Regions from separate parts of the Chromohalobacter canadensis genome, predicted to be linked through region 3. Evidence: predicted binding sites of a transcription regulator. Region 3 holds the regulator's gene; each other region holds the start of a gene.
The links. The regulator PhoB, encoded in region 3, activates phosphate uptake and scavenging genes when phosphate is short. The targets are predictions, from matches to a motif close to TGTCATANNNNTGTCANA.
Positions count from the first base shown of each region.

Region 1 (4,993 bases), 410 kb from region 3:
GACGAGATCGCCATGACGGAATTCGTCGAGCGCGATGCTGCGCAAGACTTCGAGGTCCGCGCCACCGCACCGCGTGACGATGCCTTCGGCGACGGCGTGGGCATCGGCCTGCGACAGGAAGACGACGCCCTACGCGACAATCTCAACGCCGCGATCGCCAGCGTGCTCGACAGCGGTCGCTGCGCCGAGCTCTCCCAGCAGTACTTCGGTACCGACATCTGCGGCGGTTAATCCGCCTCGCGATCCTCCGGCCGGGCATGCCCGGCCGGTCCCGTTCCGATACTGCGAGATTCGACCATGCCAAGCGATCATAGCGATGGCCTGCTGGAATGGCTCGGCCCGATCCTGCAAGGCGCTCTGGTAACCCTGGAAATCGCCTTGCTGGCTTATGCCATCGGGCTCGGCCTCGGGCTCATTGGCGCCACCGCGCGACTCAGCCCCTGGCGCCCTCTGCGCGCCCTGGGCACGGCGTATTCCACGCTGGTCCGCGCCATTCCCGAATTACTGTTGATCATCCTGCTGTATTACGCCGGCAGCCAGGCGCTCAACGCCTTGCTCGCCGAATTCGGCGGCGATACGCACATCGAGATTAGCGGCTTCGTCACCGCCGTGGGTGTGCTCGCCTTCGTGCAGGGCGCCTACATGACCGAAGTATTCCGTGGTGCCATCCAGGCAATCCCCAAAGGGCAGCTGGAAGCCGCCGATGCCTATGGCTTTTCGCGCCTAACACGTTTTTACCGCATCGTGCTCCCTGGCATGCTGCCCAACGCCCTGCCCGGGATGTCCAACCTGTGGCTGATCCTGGTCAAGGACACCGCGTTGATCAGCGTGATCGGCTTCGAAGAATTGTTCTTCACCGCTCAGCAGGCGGCCGCCAGCACACGCGACTATGCCCTGTTCTACGCGCTCGCCGGGGCGCTGTACCTGGTCATGACGCTGGGTTCCAACGCCTTGTTCGCCCGCGCGGAGCGTTACGTCCGCCGCGGCCAACCCAGCACCTAGGAGCACCCAGACATGGACTTTTCCTGGCTGAGCGATCCGTTCTATCAAAAGGCCCTGTGGACCGGCTTCGTCAACACCCTGTGGCTGGTCGCCGTGTCGGCCGTCTGCGGTTTCGCGCTGGCGGTGGTGTTCGCTGTGACCCGCCTGCGCGGCCCCCGCCCGCTGGCGATGCTGGTCACCGGCCTGACCACGGTGGTACGCGGCACGCCCTTGCTCGTGCAATTGTTCTTTTTCTACGACGGGGTCGGGCGCCTGCTGCCGGAAATTCCCGGCGTGCAGGAAAGCCTGATCTGGCCGTTGCTGCGGGACCCGTTCTTCTATGGCGCGCTGACATTTACGCTGAGCGTCGGCGCCTACACGGGCGAAGTTCTGCGCGGCGCGCTATTGAGCGTACCCGAGGGTGAACTGGCCGCAGGGCGCGCCTTCGGCCTGAACCGTTGGCAGATTCTCTACCGGCTGTGGCTGCCGCGCGCCATCCAGATGTGCTTGCCCACGCTGACCGGTGAGCTGGTCCTGCTGCTCAAGTCGGTGCCGCTGGTCTCGACCATCGCGCTGATGGACCTGCTCAAGGCCGCTAACATGGTGCGCGACGAAACCTTTCTGGTCTACGAACCGCTTTTACTCATCGCCGGCATCTACCTGGCCCTGACCCTGGTACTCACCAGCGTGATGCGCCTCATAGAGCATCGCTTCCCCGGCGCTCGCCCCGCCGCTCCCAAACGCCGACGCCTGCTGCCCGGCTAGCCGCCGCGCGGAACAGCGCTCAGTGCGAGCTCGATCGCATCATGGCGCCAGTATTCGTCGTCGCAGTCGACCACGCGCCCGTTCTGGTCGCGGTTGATTCGCGTGATCCGCTGGGCCGCCGTGCCCGGCGTCGCATGCAGCGCCTCTCCCGCCGGACCTCCGAAGATCGTGGAGCCCAGTTCGTAATCGACTCGCGCAATGCGAATCGCGTATTCGTGACGATAGAGTGCGGTCAGTGAGTGCTGCGCCAGATCGAAATCCAGAATGCCGGGAAAGCAGTCAGGGCGCAGATGATGCTCGACGTAAAGCACCCGGCGACCATCGATGGCCCTCACCCGCACGATGCGCTGCACCGCACTGCCTTCACTCAGCCACAACCGACGTGCGATGTGCAGTGGGGCAGGCACCGTACTCGCCGAGAGCAGCAGCGTGCTGGCCTGGCGCTGCTGCGATTCGACCATGTCGTGAAAGGCCAACCCCGCCAGCAGATCGTAGTGAAGCCGCGATGGTGCGATAAACCAGCCGCGCCGATTTTCGCGATAGATTCGTCCTTCGCCTTCCAATTGAGTCAACGCGTCGCGCAGCGTGATTCGGGTCGTCGAGAACCGCGCAATCATTTCTCGTTCGGCGGGTAACCTGCACGGCCGTTTGCGGTTATTACCCAGTGAGTCGATCAGGGCGAGCAGGGCGTCGCGCAGACGATGCCAGGTCGGCGTCGAGACGCTGCCGGGAGTGCTGTGGTGACATTCGAGGGCGATTGGCTGGGTACGGGGTGCAGACATCGACTATCCATGGCCAGTTGGTCTAGATCAAAAACTGCCTGCAATCTAAGCGCTTCGCGTGTCCATCGTATGACACGCCCCCGCCGGCATCGTCACCGTACTGTTATGACACTGACACGCCTTAGTCACATGCCGCTCTTAATCTGACTTTCCAGCGCTGTTGGACTAGACCAACACGTTGCCCCTGACCTGCTTCCATGCCCCGATCCGTTTTCAATATGAGGAGTGCTGCCTTGAAATCGCCCCGTTTCCCACTCGCTAGCCTGCCGCTGGCCGTGCTTGCCAGTCTTGCGCTGTTTACCGGTACCGCCAACGCAGCACAGCCCAACATGGATGACTTGATCGCGGCCGCCCAGCAGGAAGGTCGCGTCGACAGCCTCGGCATGCCCGATAGCTGGGCCAATTGGAAAGATACCTGGGCCGACCTGAAAGAAGAGTATGGCCTGGAACATTCCGACACCGACATGAGTTCCGCCGAGGAAATCGCCAAGTTCCGTGCTGAAGGCGAGAACGCCAGCGCCGACATCGGCGATGTGGGCATTGCCTTCGGGCCGATTGCCGTCGAGCAGGGTGTGACCCAGCCGTACAAGCCGTCCCACTGGGACCAGATTCCCGACTGGGCGAAAGACGAAGACGGCCACTGGGCGCTCGCCTACACCGGTACCATCGCCATGATCATCAACAAGGATCTAGTGCCCGAAGACGAGCGCCCCCACGCGTTCGCCGACCTGCTCGAGGGTGACTACAGCGTTGCTGTCGGCCCGGTGGGCTCCGGTGCGCAGAACAACGCCGCCGTACTGGCCGCCGCTTACGCACGCGGTGGCGACGAGAGCGATTTGCAACCCGGTCTGGAGCTCTTCGGCGACCTAGCCGAACAGGGCCGACTGTCGCTGACTGATCTGACCATCGCCGCACTGGAGAAAGGCGAGATCGAAGTCGGCCTGCTATGGGACTTCAACGCCCTGAACTATCGCGACCAGATCGACCGCGACCGGTTCGAGGTGTCGATCCCGTCGGATGCCTCGGTCGTCTCCGGCTATACCACGATCATCAACAAGTACGCACCGCATCCGGACGCCGCCAAGCTGGCCCGCGAATACATCTTCTCCGATGCCGGTCAGGCCAATCTGGCCAAGGGCTATGCGCGACCGATCCGGGCCGAACACCTCGACTTTGATGACGCCACCGCCGCCAAGCTGCTGCCCGACAGTGAGTACGCCAATGCGCGCCCCATCGAAGATTTCGAGGCCTGGGAGCAGACGTCGCGCCAACTGCCGCAGCTCTGGCAGTCCGAAGTCCTCACGCGTCAGCACTGATCTCAAGCCCTCGCCTCGGGCGATGCTCCTTCAGCGCTGATTAGGCCGAAACCCGTGCTGCCTCCCTCCCGGAGGCGGCCTGGAGTCGTCACATGTCCCAACGCATCATCTTGGTCGTTCTCGACGGCCTTAACCATGCCGTCGGCCACCACGCCATGGGGTATCTCAATGCGCTGTGCGAAGCCGGCCGCGCCACCTATCACTCGCTAGACTGCGAGCTGCCCGCCATGTCGCGGCCACTCTACGAATGTTTGCTGACCGGACGTCGTCCGGTAGATTCCGGCGTGGTCCATAACGAGGTCGTGCGCCGCTCTCACGAAGTCAGCCTATTCGATCTTGCCGTCGGACAGGGCCGAAGAACCGCAGCGGCAGCCTATCACTGGGTCAGTGAGCTGTATCTCGAGGCGCCGTTCGATCGCACACGTCACCGCTTTCACCAAAACGAGAAGAGTGCCATTCAGGCCGGGCTTTTCTACTGGCGCGATCATTATCCCGACGATCACCTGTTCAGCGATGCCGAGATGATGCGTCAACTGCAGGGCCCGGACTTCCTGCTGGTCCACAGCATGAACATCGACGATTCCGGCCATCGCCACGGTGCGGATTCAGCGCAATATCGCAACGCGGCCCGTCACGCCGACGTGGCACTTGCCGATTACCTGCCACGCTGGCGGGAGGCCGGCTACCAGATCGTGGTCACCGCCGACCACGGCATGAATGCCGACCGCTCGCACTCGGGCACACTGCCCGAAGAGCGCCATGTTCCGCTGTGGACGCTGGGTGAGGGATTTACCAATCAGCGCCTCGACGGCCTGCGCCAGACCGAACTCTGCGGCACGCTCGCCACGCTGATGGGGCTCAAGCATACCAAGGCGTACCATGAGGCATTGCTTGCCCCTGAGATACTCGAACGCCCTGACGTACAGACAGCGCATATCGCACCGCACGATCATGAGGGCATCGAGCAATGACCGCGCGACGGTTCATCTCGCCGGCCATCCTGTGCATGGTGCCGTTTTTCGTCGTGTTCGCCGCGTTTCAGCTGGCGCCGCTGGTGTTCGTGGCGATCAACGCCTTTCGCGTCGGCGACGGCTGGGGCCTGGCGCATTTTCAGGAAATCATCGCCTCGGCGTTCTACCGCCAGGCAAT
Region 1 covers NZ_CP140151.1:2,125,839-2,130,831, reverse strand. Annotated here, with positions in the region: gene SR908_RS10215 (transporter substrate-binding domain-containing protein) at 1-231, shown strand, start outside; gene SR908_RS10210 (ABC transporter permease) at 298-1,002, shown strand; gene SR908_RS10205 (ABC transporter permease) at 1,015-1,746, shown strand; gene SR908_RS10200 (UTRA domain-containing protein) at 1,743-2,528, opposite strand; gene SR908_RS10195 (ABC transporter substrate-binding protein) at 2,762-3,844, shown strand; gene SR908_RS10190 (alkaline phosphatase family protein) at 3,937-4,815, shown strand; gene SR908_RS10185 (ABC transporter permease) at 4,812-4,993, shown strand, end outside.
Region 1: a site for PhoB is predicted at 2,586-2,603, ahead of SR908_RS10200 (UTRA domain-containing protein). Genes of this name have one in related genera too.

Region 2 (4,993 bases), 1.4 Mb from region 3:
CAGCCAGGTTATTGATATTGATCTCGATGAGCTGCGTCAATCTGTTGTCGGGGGCGAACTCCTCGAGATAGACGGCCGTCATTACGCCGATCGGAAAACATACCGCCATGGTGACCAGCATGGTCATTACCGTACCGATGGCCGCCGAGGCGATCCCCGCCAGTTCCGGCATCTTGGAATCGCCGGTGGTGAAGAAGGTGGTATTGAACTTCAGCGCTGCGCGCCCCTCTTCGACCAGTGCCTCGAGCGTTTCCTTGTCAGCGGGACGCAGCCGATCCTCGTTACCCTTGAGGAACTGATCGACCCGACTATCGGCAATCACCCACTGGGTCTGGGTCGTGCCCATCAACGCCGGATTGTCTTCCATTTGCCGTGGCAAGGGCCGGAAAAACCCGCGCGAGATCAGCGGCCGGACGTCCTCATCGACAGCCGCGAGTGGTAACTCCTGGGACTGCTCGTCATAGCTGACCTCGACCTGTATCTGCGCCTGCTGAAACGCGGGCCACCCTCGCACCACCATGTCGGAAATGAACACGACGAGGAATGCCGCCGACAGGATCAAGGCGCCCATGGTCATCCATTTCATGCGCGCCGAACGCCGGTGGCGTTTCTTGAGCTGCGCGGAAATTTCTTCGAACGATTGGCTCATGCTCTCGACCTATCGGATTACAGGTTGTTGACGCGGTACTTCTCGCGGAAGCGGCGGATCATGAATACCGACACCACATTCAGCGTCAGCGTCACGATGAATAGCACCAGTCCCAGGGCAAAGGCCGAGAGTGTCTGGGCGCTTTCGAATTCCTGATCGCCGGTCAGCGCCGCGACTATGCTCACCGTCACGGTGGTCATGTCTTCCAGCGGATTGGCTGTCAGGTTGGGGCGCATACCGGCCGCCATGACGACGATCATGGTTTCCCCCAAGGCGCGGGAGACGGCCAGCAACGAGGCCGAAATAATCCCCGGTGCGGCGGCAGGCACCACCACGTTGCGCACCATTTCCGCCTTGGTGATACCCAGTGCCAAGGCCCCTTCCCGCAGGCTATTGGGGACCGAGTTGATGACATCGTCAGAAAGCGAGGAGATGAACGGAATGATCATGATGCCCATCACCAAGCCCGGTGCCAGAGCATTGGAGTAAGACGCATCGAGCCCGAAAAGCCCGGCGATATCCACCACCAGCGGAGCCACGGTCAAGGCCGCGAAGACGCCGTATACCACGGTGGGGATCCCCGCCAGCACCTCGATTACCGGCTTGGCGGCCTTGCGAATGCGCAGGGGCGCAAACTCCACCATGTAGATGGCGGCCCCCAGACCGAAGGGGATCGCCACCAGCATGGCAATCAAGGTAATCATGAACGTGCCGGCAAACAGCGGGATCGACCCGAACTGCGCGGCACTGCCACCCTCATCGCCACGCCCGGCGGCGTCGAGGAAGCTCGCTCCCGGATTCCAGGTGGTGCCAGTCACGAAGTCCCAGAAGCTATGCATCTGGAAGAAACGCAGGGCCTCGGTGATGATCGACAACAGAATGCCCAGCGTGGTGAGAATCGAGATCATCGCCGCGGCCGCCAGCAGCTTGCGAATGACCCCTTCGATGGCGCGCCGAGCATGGAAGTCGGGGCGCACTTGGTTCAAGCCCATGACCAAGCCGATCACCGCGATGATCAGGCTCGCCGTCAAGAGATAAATCGTGGGGATCTCCGCCCCCATCAGCAACAGGGCAAACGCCCCCAGGGCGCTGACCAGAAGCGCTGGCCCAGCGGTAGCGAGGACCGCGAACCAGGCATATTGATCCGGCTGTGCGTGCATCGTCATGCCCGTGGCACGCACGCGGGCGGCCTTGGCGCGGCTCAGGGTGAAAGCGACTCCCCCTAGCACCAAGAGCACCGCACAGAACAGCAGGAAGACGTTATTCGTCGGCATGTCGGTCTCTCAGGATAACGTTGCTCCCGGTGGGAGCCATCAAGCCTTTAGGGCCCGTCAAGCAAATGGGCCGGCAGCATAAGCCGCCGGCCATCTCATCGGTCCACGTACGGCCTTATTTCAGATCACTGAGTTCAAGGCTCTCGCGATTCTCGACATCGTTACGCTGCTGTTCACGCATATCTTCCGGCAGCGGGATCAGTCCCAGACCCTTGAGGTAGCCCATCGGGCTGATCATCTGCTCGCCCATGAACAAATCGACGTAGGGATACATGGCCGGCACGCTGTCGGCATGCTGATTCTTGACGTAGAAGAACAGCGAACGCGACACAGGGTAGTCACCGGAGCTGATGGCTTCAGGCTCAGGCGATACGCCGTCGATACTCGCAGCCGTCAGGACATCGGCGTTCTCTTCGAGGAAGGAATAGCCGAAGATACCGAATGAGGTGGTGTTTTCCTGGAGACGCTGAACGATGAGGTTATCGTTCTCGCCGGCATCGACATAGGGACCATCTTGACGGATATCGGTATAACCTTCACCGCCGTAAGCCTCCATATCTTCGGAAGCAGCTTCCATCACCAGTTCCTCGAAAGCGTCGCGCGTACCCGAAGTAGTCGGCGGGCCGTACACTTCGATTTCACGATCCGGCAGCGAGGAGTCGATGTCGCTCCACTTGGTGTAGGGGTTATCGACCAGTTCACCGTCCTGGGGCACCTTGGCGGCCAGCGCAAGGAAGAGCTGCTCACGCGTGAAGTTGACCGGCTCATTGGCGTTGGACTCGGCGAATGCGATCCCGTCATAGCCGATTTTCGCTTCGGTGATGTCGGTCACGCCGTTTTCCTGGCAGCGCTCGAATTCGGAGGGCTTCATCCGACGCGAGGCATTGCTGATGTCCGGCGTGTCCAATCCGACCCCATTACAGAACAAACGCAAACCGCCGCCCGAGCCTGTGGATTCGATGACCGGCGTCGGGTACTCGGTGGTCGCGCCGAACTCCTCGACGACGTAGCTGGCAAACGGATAGACGGTGCTGGAACCGACGATGCGTAGCTGCTCGCGTGTGTCGTCCTGCGCTTGAGCGACACCCGCGACGCTCATCACGGCAGCGGCTAACGCGGTAGTCTTGAGGATACGGTTCATGCGGGTAACTCCTGTCGATGAGAGTGTTCAACCTTCGCGACACCTAAGATGCCCAATTAAGATGACAGCTTCATGACAAAAGATGACGAGTATCACCCCAATGCTCTCCGATACATTGCGCCCTTTCTAGCGCTCGGCCACTGCGCCTTCTTCCTGAGCCCCCAACGCCCTTCTGGCCAATACCCGCACGCCGATATTGCCCAGCAACGAGGCACCCAGCATCGTCAACACCGTTGGCCAGGCACTGGCGATTTCGAAGGCCCCCACCAGCATGCCGGCGAACGCCCCGCTGGAAAATTGCAGACACCCCAGCAAGGCCGTCGCCGTCGCGCTCATCTTGGGGAAGTGATCGAGCATGGAGGACATCGCGTTCGGCGCGATCAGCCCCTGCATGCCCACGAACACCACCATCAACGGTGCCACACTGTAGATCGAATCCATCCCCGAGAGGATCAACGCTACCAGGGCTACGCCGGCACACAACTGGATGCCCAAACCGACGACGAGATTCTGCTGCGGGGTGCGCGTTTTCAGCAGGTGGATGTTGAGCCGGTTGGAAGACGCCATGACCAGGATGTTGGCACCGAACACGAACGGGTAGACCGCCACCGATAATCCGTAATGCTCCATGTACAAATAAGGTGAGCCAGTAATGAAGGCGAACATGCCCGCGAATGACATCGACACCGCACAGATATACCCCATCGCCTCGCGATGACGAAGCACGCTAGCATAGTTGCCCAGCACTTGCCGTGGCGACGGCGCATTGGGATCGCGACCATGGGTCTCAGGCAACCGTGTGCCCAGAAAGAACAACAAGAATGCCGCGTACAAGGCCAGGAACAAAAAGATCGACTGCCAGTTGAAAAGCCCCAGCAACACGCTTCCCACCGTGGGTGCCACGAGCGGCGCCAGCATCAGGATCATCGCCATGGTCGACATCACCTTGGCGGCCTCGCGCCCGCTGAAGCAATCGCGCACGATGGCCGCGGAATTGACCACGCATGCCCCGCCACCAAGCGCCTGGATGAACCGCAACCCCCAAAGCGTCTCCAGCGACGAGACCTGCATGATCCCTAGGCTGGCGAGCAAGAACACGACCAGACCGCTCAACAGCACCGGGCGCCGGCCCAAGCGATCCGATAGTGGCCCACATAACAGCTGCCCGATAGCGAACCCGAACAGGAACACGCTCAGCGACAGCTCGGTGTGATGCACGCTGGCATTCACCGCCTCGGCGAGCGTCGGCATGGCGGGTAGATAGGCATCGATGGCGAAAGGCGCCAGGGCGGTGTTGGCCGCCACCAAAAAAGCCAATCGCCGCGCATTGAGTTGAGTCACGAAATCTCCCGAAAAACGTACGTCTAAGCACCGACGCCCTGGAAGCTCGGTACTCGATCATGAAGAAGGCTAAAAGCTAGTGCGCTCATCATAGCCGATAACGGTCGCGCTGGGGGCCAGGCATCGGTTCGTGTGTCCATAAATCGAAACAATCCCGCGCCATCATGACAGCCACATTGTAGTGCTCGGCAGCATCACGAGCCTGCCTCTCTTCGATCTCAAAAAAAGATACAGGAACTGCCCATCATGCGCGTTTCTTTGCCTCGCCGTTTACCGCCGCTGACAATCCGAGCCATCAGCATGCTGGTGCTAGGCGCATTCAGCCTGATGGTGATCGCCGTCGGCTTATTGGGAGGATATGCGTTGCATGTCGGTCAACAAGCCTTCGATACACTCGACCGTCTCAACGCCGAACGCACTACCATACTCGATGATGTTTATGCCGACACATTGCGCGCCCAACTGGCTATGAACCGTGCCGCATCGCTACTCGAACGCCCGTCGTTCGATCCTCCGGGGCCGGTCATCGATGAGGCCGAGGCCTTGATGGCCCGAGCGCAGGACGCCTTCGAGGGACTCGCCCCCACG
Region 2 covers NZ_CP140151.1:3,160,178-3,165,170, reverse strand. Annotated here, with positions in the region: gene pstA (phosphate ABC transporter permease PstA) at 1-649, opposite strand, end outside; gene pstC (phosphate ABC transporter permease subunit PstC) at 667-1,923, opposite strand; gene SR908_RS14710 (PstS family phosphate ABC transporter substrate-binding protein) at 2,039-3,064, opposite strand; gene SR908_RS14705 (Bcr/CflA family multidrug efflux MFS transporter) at 3,191-4,405, opposite strand; gene SR908_RS14700 (methyl-accepting chemotaxis protein) at 4,652-4,993, shown strand, end outside.
Region 2: a site for PhoB is predicted at 3,125-3,142, ahead of SR908_RS14710 (PstS family phosphate ABC transporter substrate-binding protein). Genes of this name have one in related genera too.

Region 3 (4,993 bases):
CCGTTTTCATCCTCGGCAAGTGCACTGAGATCGTCGCCCTCGCCCTCGATCCTCCAGCGCGCCGGTGTCTGGCGCGGCGGTAGGGCCACCACCGGGCATGACGGGGTCTTGACCAGTACGGGCCAGGCGCCGTAAGCGACCGGCGTCGGTGTCCCGGTCAGGGTCGCCGCCAGTGCCTTGGCACTGGCCTGGAGCGGCTGAACGTACATGGCGTTGAGCCCCGCCACGCAGGCGCAGTCGCCCAGTGCATGAATATCGGGCTGCGCGGTCGCCAGGTAGCGGTCGGTCTGGATACCAGCCTCGGAAACCGCGAGGCCAGCGGTGTCGGCCAGCGCGGTACGCGGCGCGAGGCCGGTGGCAATCAGCACGAGATCGGCGGGCAAGGTTTCGCCGTCATCGAGCGCCAGCGCCACCGTCTCGCCGTCGCGCTGCAAGCTCGCAACGGTGCGCCCCAGGCGCATGTCGATGCCAGCGTCATGCATCGCCTCGCCCAGCACTCGGCCCAAGGCCGGCGGCAACAAGCGCGCCAGCGGCGCCGCTTCGGGCGCGACCAAGGCAACGCGGTGCCCCCCGGCAAGCAGGTCGTCGGCGAACTCGCAACCGACCAGGCCGGCGCCGACGATCGCCACGCGCGCTCCCTGTGGCCGACGCGACAACGCAGCGTAAAAGTCACGATAGTCGTCTAAATCATTGATGGTGCAGACGCGATCGCGTACCTCGTCCGCCACCGTGAAGGGCGGACTGGGCGCGGCACCGGTAGCTAATACCAGTTCGCCGTAGGGCAGGCGTTCCGCACCGATGGAAAGCGTCTGCGTTCGCGGGTCGATACCATCGACCCGCGTGTGCGTGCGCATCGTCATCTGGAACGCATCGGCCACGTCGATGGGGGAACGCATCGCCAAACGCTCGGGCGGCATCCCCTTGGCAAAACCAGTGGACAAAAGCGGTTTCGAATAGTCGGCGCCACTATCGGCAGTGATCAGGGTGATGGCGCGTCGCGCATCGCGAGCACGTACCTGCCGGGCCAGGCCCAGGCCGGCCATGCCGCTGCCGACGATGATCAAAGGGTCGCTCATTGGCGCCTCGTGCTACGCATGACAGAAAATGATGACGCGGCGATGTGACAGCTCAAGCGCCGCAAGCGCGGACGCTGCAATAGCGCATCGTACACGCATGATACACTCATGTACTTTGAGCCTGATTTTACGCATGACACACGACCGTTTCAGCGCAGGCCCACACTGGCTACCGGCCGACGCCCAGCGCCCCCACATGAGCCCCGCTTGGTGGCGCTGGTTGGCCTCGCGCGACTCGCTGACCGCGCGCCTGCGCGCCGCCAATCCGCAGTCGTTCACGGTACGCTTGCTTGCCCAGGGCATGGCGCGGCCACGTCTCGACGAGGCCCAAGCGCTGGGGCTCGACCCCCGAGCCCGTATCTGGCGGCGCGAGGTAATGCTGATGCTGGGCGACACACCGTGGGTCGCGGCACGCTCGGTGGCCCCACTGGCGTCGCTTCACGGCGCACGACTGCAGTCGCTAGGAACACGTTCGCTGGGTAGCTGGCTGTTTCGCCAACCCGGCCTCGAACGCGACCCTATCGAGATCATTCGATCGCCGACTCCCACGTTCATTACGGCACACGGTCGCGCCGCGCCCTGGGGACGTCGTTCGATTCTGCGCCTGGGACGTACGTCGATTCTCGTCCAGGAATTCTTTCTCGACGCCATGGCCGCTGACCTCGCGTTGCCATCGCGCTAAGCTGGCCGCTCACGTTTTCACAGGCACGTTGCTTTTCACAGGCACGTTGTTACAGGAGAGCCCGATGTCCGCCGATTCATCCGACGCCGCGCGCCCCACCGGCCTGGCCCGCGTGCCGGATTTCCTGCGCCTGACGCGCCTGGACCGGCCCATCGGTACTTGGCTTCTGATGTGGCCGACGCTATGGGCACTGTGGCTGGCCGCCGAGGGCGTGCCCGAGCGTGGCACGCTGTTGATCTTCGTCGTCGGCGTGTACGTGATGCGTGCCGCCGGTTGTGTGGTCAACGACTACGCCGACCGACATTTCGACGGCCACGTCAAGCGTACGCGTGACCGGCCATTGGCTACCGGACACATCTCCGAGAAGGAAGCCAAGGCCACATTCGCAGTGCTGGTGGTGATTGCCTTCGGCCTGGTCTGCCTGACCAATCTGCCGACCGTGCTGCTGTCGTTCGCGGCGCTGGCGCTGGCGGCCACCTATCCGTTCATGAAGCGCTATACACATTTCCCACAGGTGGTGCTGGGGGCGGCTTTCTCGTGGGGTATCCCCATGGCCTTCATGGCCATTCAACGCCAGGTACCGCTCGAAGCGTGGTTGCTACTTGCCGCCAATGTCGCCTGGACGGTGGCCTACGACACCGAATACGCCATCGTCGATCGCGATGACGACCTGAAGGTCGGCATCAAGTCCACGGCAGTACTGTTCGGCCACGCCGATCGCCTGATGATCGGACTGTTGCAGGCCCTGACCATGGTGCTACTCGCCTGGGTCGGCTTGCGTCTGGCGCTGGGCGGTTTCTTCTGGCTGGGGCTGGCCGCGATGGGGGCGATCTTCGTCTTTCAGCACCATTTGATTCGTCATCGCGAGCGCGATCCTTGCTTCCGCGCCTTCCTCAACAACCACTGGGCCGGGCTGGTGACCTTCGCGGGCATAGCCCTGTCGCTATGGCCTATGCTATAGGTCATGTGTCATGAAGTTGTCACATTAGCGCGTTGTAATCGTCATGCCGATGTCATTCATGAGTAATTCGCTTCATCGCGATCCGCAAGAGGCCCATTCCCATGACCGCCAAGACCGTGCTCATCGTCGATGACGAGGCGTCCATCCGCGAAATGATCGCGGTGGCGCTGGAAATGGCCGACTACCGCGTGCTGGAAGCCGACAACGCCCAGACGGCGCACGCCATGGTGGTCGACGACCAGCCCGATCTGTTGCTGCTGGACTGGATGATGCCCGGCACCAGCGGCATCGAACTGGCGCGGCGTCTCAAGCGCGATACTGTCACCGCCGAGCTACCGATCATCCTGCTCACCGCCAAGAGCGAGGAAGACAACAAGATTCAGGGGCTGGAAGCCGGCGCCGATGACTACATCACCAAGCCGTTCTCGCCGCGGGAACTAGTGGCACGCCTCAAGGCCGTTCTGAGACGCGCCACGCCCACTGGGGTCGAGGATACGGTGGAGATCGACGGCTTGCGTCTCGACCCTGTCAGTCACCGGGTCAGCGCCAATGGCGAGGCGCTGGACGTGGGCCCCACCGAATATCGGCTTCTGCAGTTCTTCATGACGCACCAAGAGCGCGCTTATACCCGCAGCCAGTTGCTCGACCAGGTCTGGGGTGGCAATGTCTACGTCGAGGAGCGCACCGTCGATGTGCATATACGCCGCCTGCGCAAGGCGCTCGGCGATGATCACCAACACCTCATACAGACGGTACGTGGCACCGGTTATCGCTTCTCCACCAAGGAGTAGCGCACATGTACTATTGGACCAATGAGCTGTGGCGTCTGGCGTATCTCGTCATCGGTCTCGGTGTCCTCGGGTGGCTCTTCGGCGCACCCGGCTGGGGGCTGGCCGCCGGTCTGGGCCTCTATGTCTATCTACATCTACGCCATTTGCGCGCCCTGTATGTCTGGCTGACCCATCATCCGCATCATGCGCCACCGGTCGGCGCTGGCGTCTGGGGCGATCTGTTCGACCGCCTCTACAAGTATCAGAAGATTCAGCGGCAATCGCAGGCCCGCCTGCGCGATATCATCCGCCGCGTGCAGGACTCCTGCGAGGCAATGCGCGATGCTGTCGTCATGCTCGACAGTCACGGTGACCTGGAGTGGTGGAACAGCGCCGCGACCCAGATGCTCGGCTTTCAGTCTCCCCACGACCGCGGCCAGCACATCACCAATTTCCTGCGCGACCCGCGCTTCGTGGCTTATTTCAACGCCCGCGATTACCGCGAACCGCTGACTCTGGCCTCGCCCCTGCGCGATGACGTGACCCTGCAATACCAAGTGACACTGTTCGGCGACAACGAGCGCCTGGTCATGGCTCGTGACATCTCGCGGCTGCATCGCCTGGAAGAAATGCGCCGCGATTTCGTCGCCAACGTCTCCCACGAACTGCGCACCCCGCTCACCGTGTTGACCGGTTATCTCGAGACCTATCTCGATCAGGCCGACCAATTGCCATCACGCTGGCAGCGCGGCCTCGGCCAGATGCAGGAACAGACCCAGCGCATGCAGAACCTGGTCGAGGACCTGCTGCTGCTGTCGAAGCTGGAAACCGATCAGACCCGCGATGACCCGGCCCCGCTGGACATGGCCACGCTGCTGGAAAACATTCGCGACGATGCCGCCAACCTCTGCGCGGGCAGTCACGAGATAGCTCTGGATATCCACACCGGCCACTGCCTGCTGGGTGACGAAGGCGAGATGCGTAGTGCCATCTCCAACCTGGTCTTCAATGCCGTGCGTTACACACCGGCGGGCAGCACCGTCACGCTGCGCTGGAAGGCCTGGAAGGAGGGCGCTGCGGTCGAGGTCGAGGACGACGGCGAAGGCATCGACCCCGTGCACCTGCCGCGCCTCACCGAACGTTTCTACCGCGTCGACAAGGGGCGCAGCGCCGCCAACGGCGGCACCGGCCTGGGCCTGGCGATCGTCAAGCATGTGTTGCTACGCCACGACGCGCATCTCGACATCGACAGCCACCCCGGCCAAGGTGCGCTGTTCCGCTGTGTTTTCCCCGCCACACGCGTGCGCGCAGCCCCCGAAGAACGGCGTGCCGTGGGCAATAGCTAGGTTCTGTGGATAAGCGAAGTGCCGATCCCCATGTGGACAAGTCGATGTTGCCACCAGGGGACGCGGGCAAGGATTAGCCGTTGACCACGCGACGCGGCGACTGTGTTTCGGGCTTCTCGCGGCACGCCAACGGGCAGTTACCGCAATAGCCCAGGCCG
Region 3 covers NZ_CP140151.1:1,714,614-1,719,606, forward strand. Annotated here, with positions in the region: gene SR908_RS08190 (FAD-dependent oxidoreductase) at 1-1,076, opposite strand, end outside; gene SR908_RS08195 (chorismate--pyruvate lyase family protein) at 1,210-1,758, shown strand; gene ubiA (4-hydroxybenzoate octaprenyltransferase) at 1,823-2,719, shown strand; gene phoB (phosphate regulon transcriptional regulator PhoB) at 2,821-3,510, shown strand; gene phoR (phosphate regulon sensor histidine kinase PhoR) at 3,516-4,835, shown strand; gene fhuF (siderophore-iron reductase FhuF) at 4,909-4,993, opposite strand, start outside.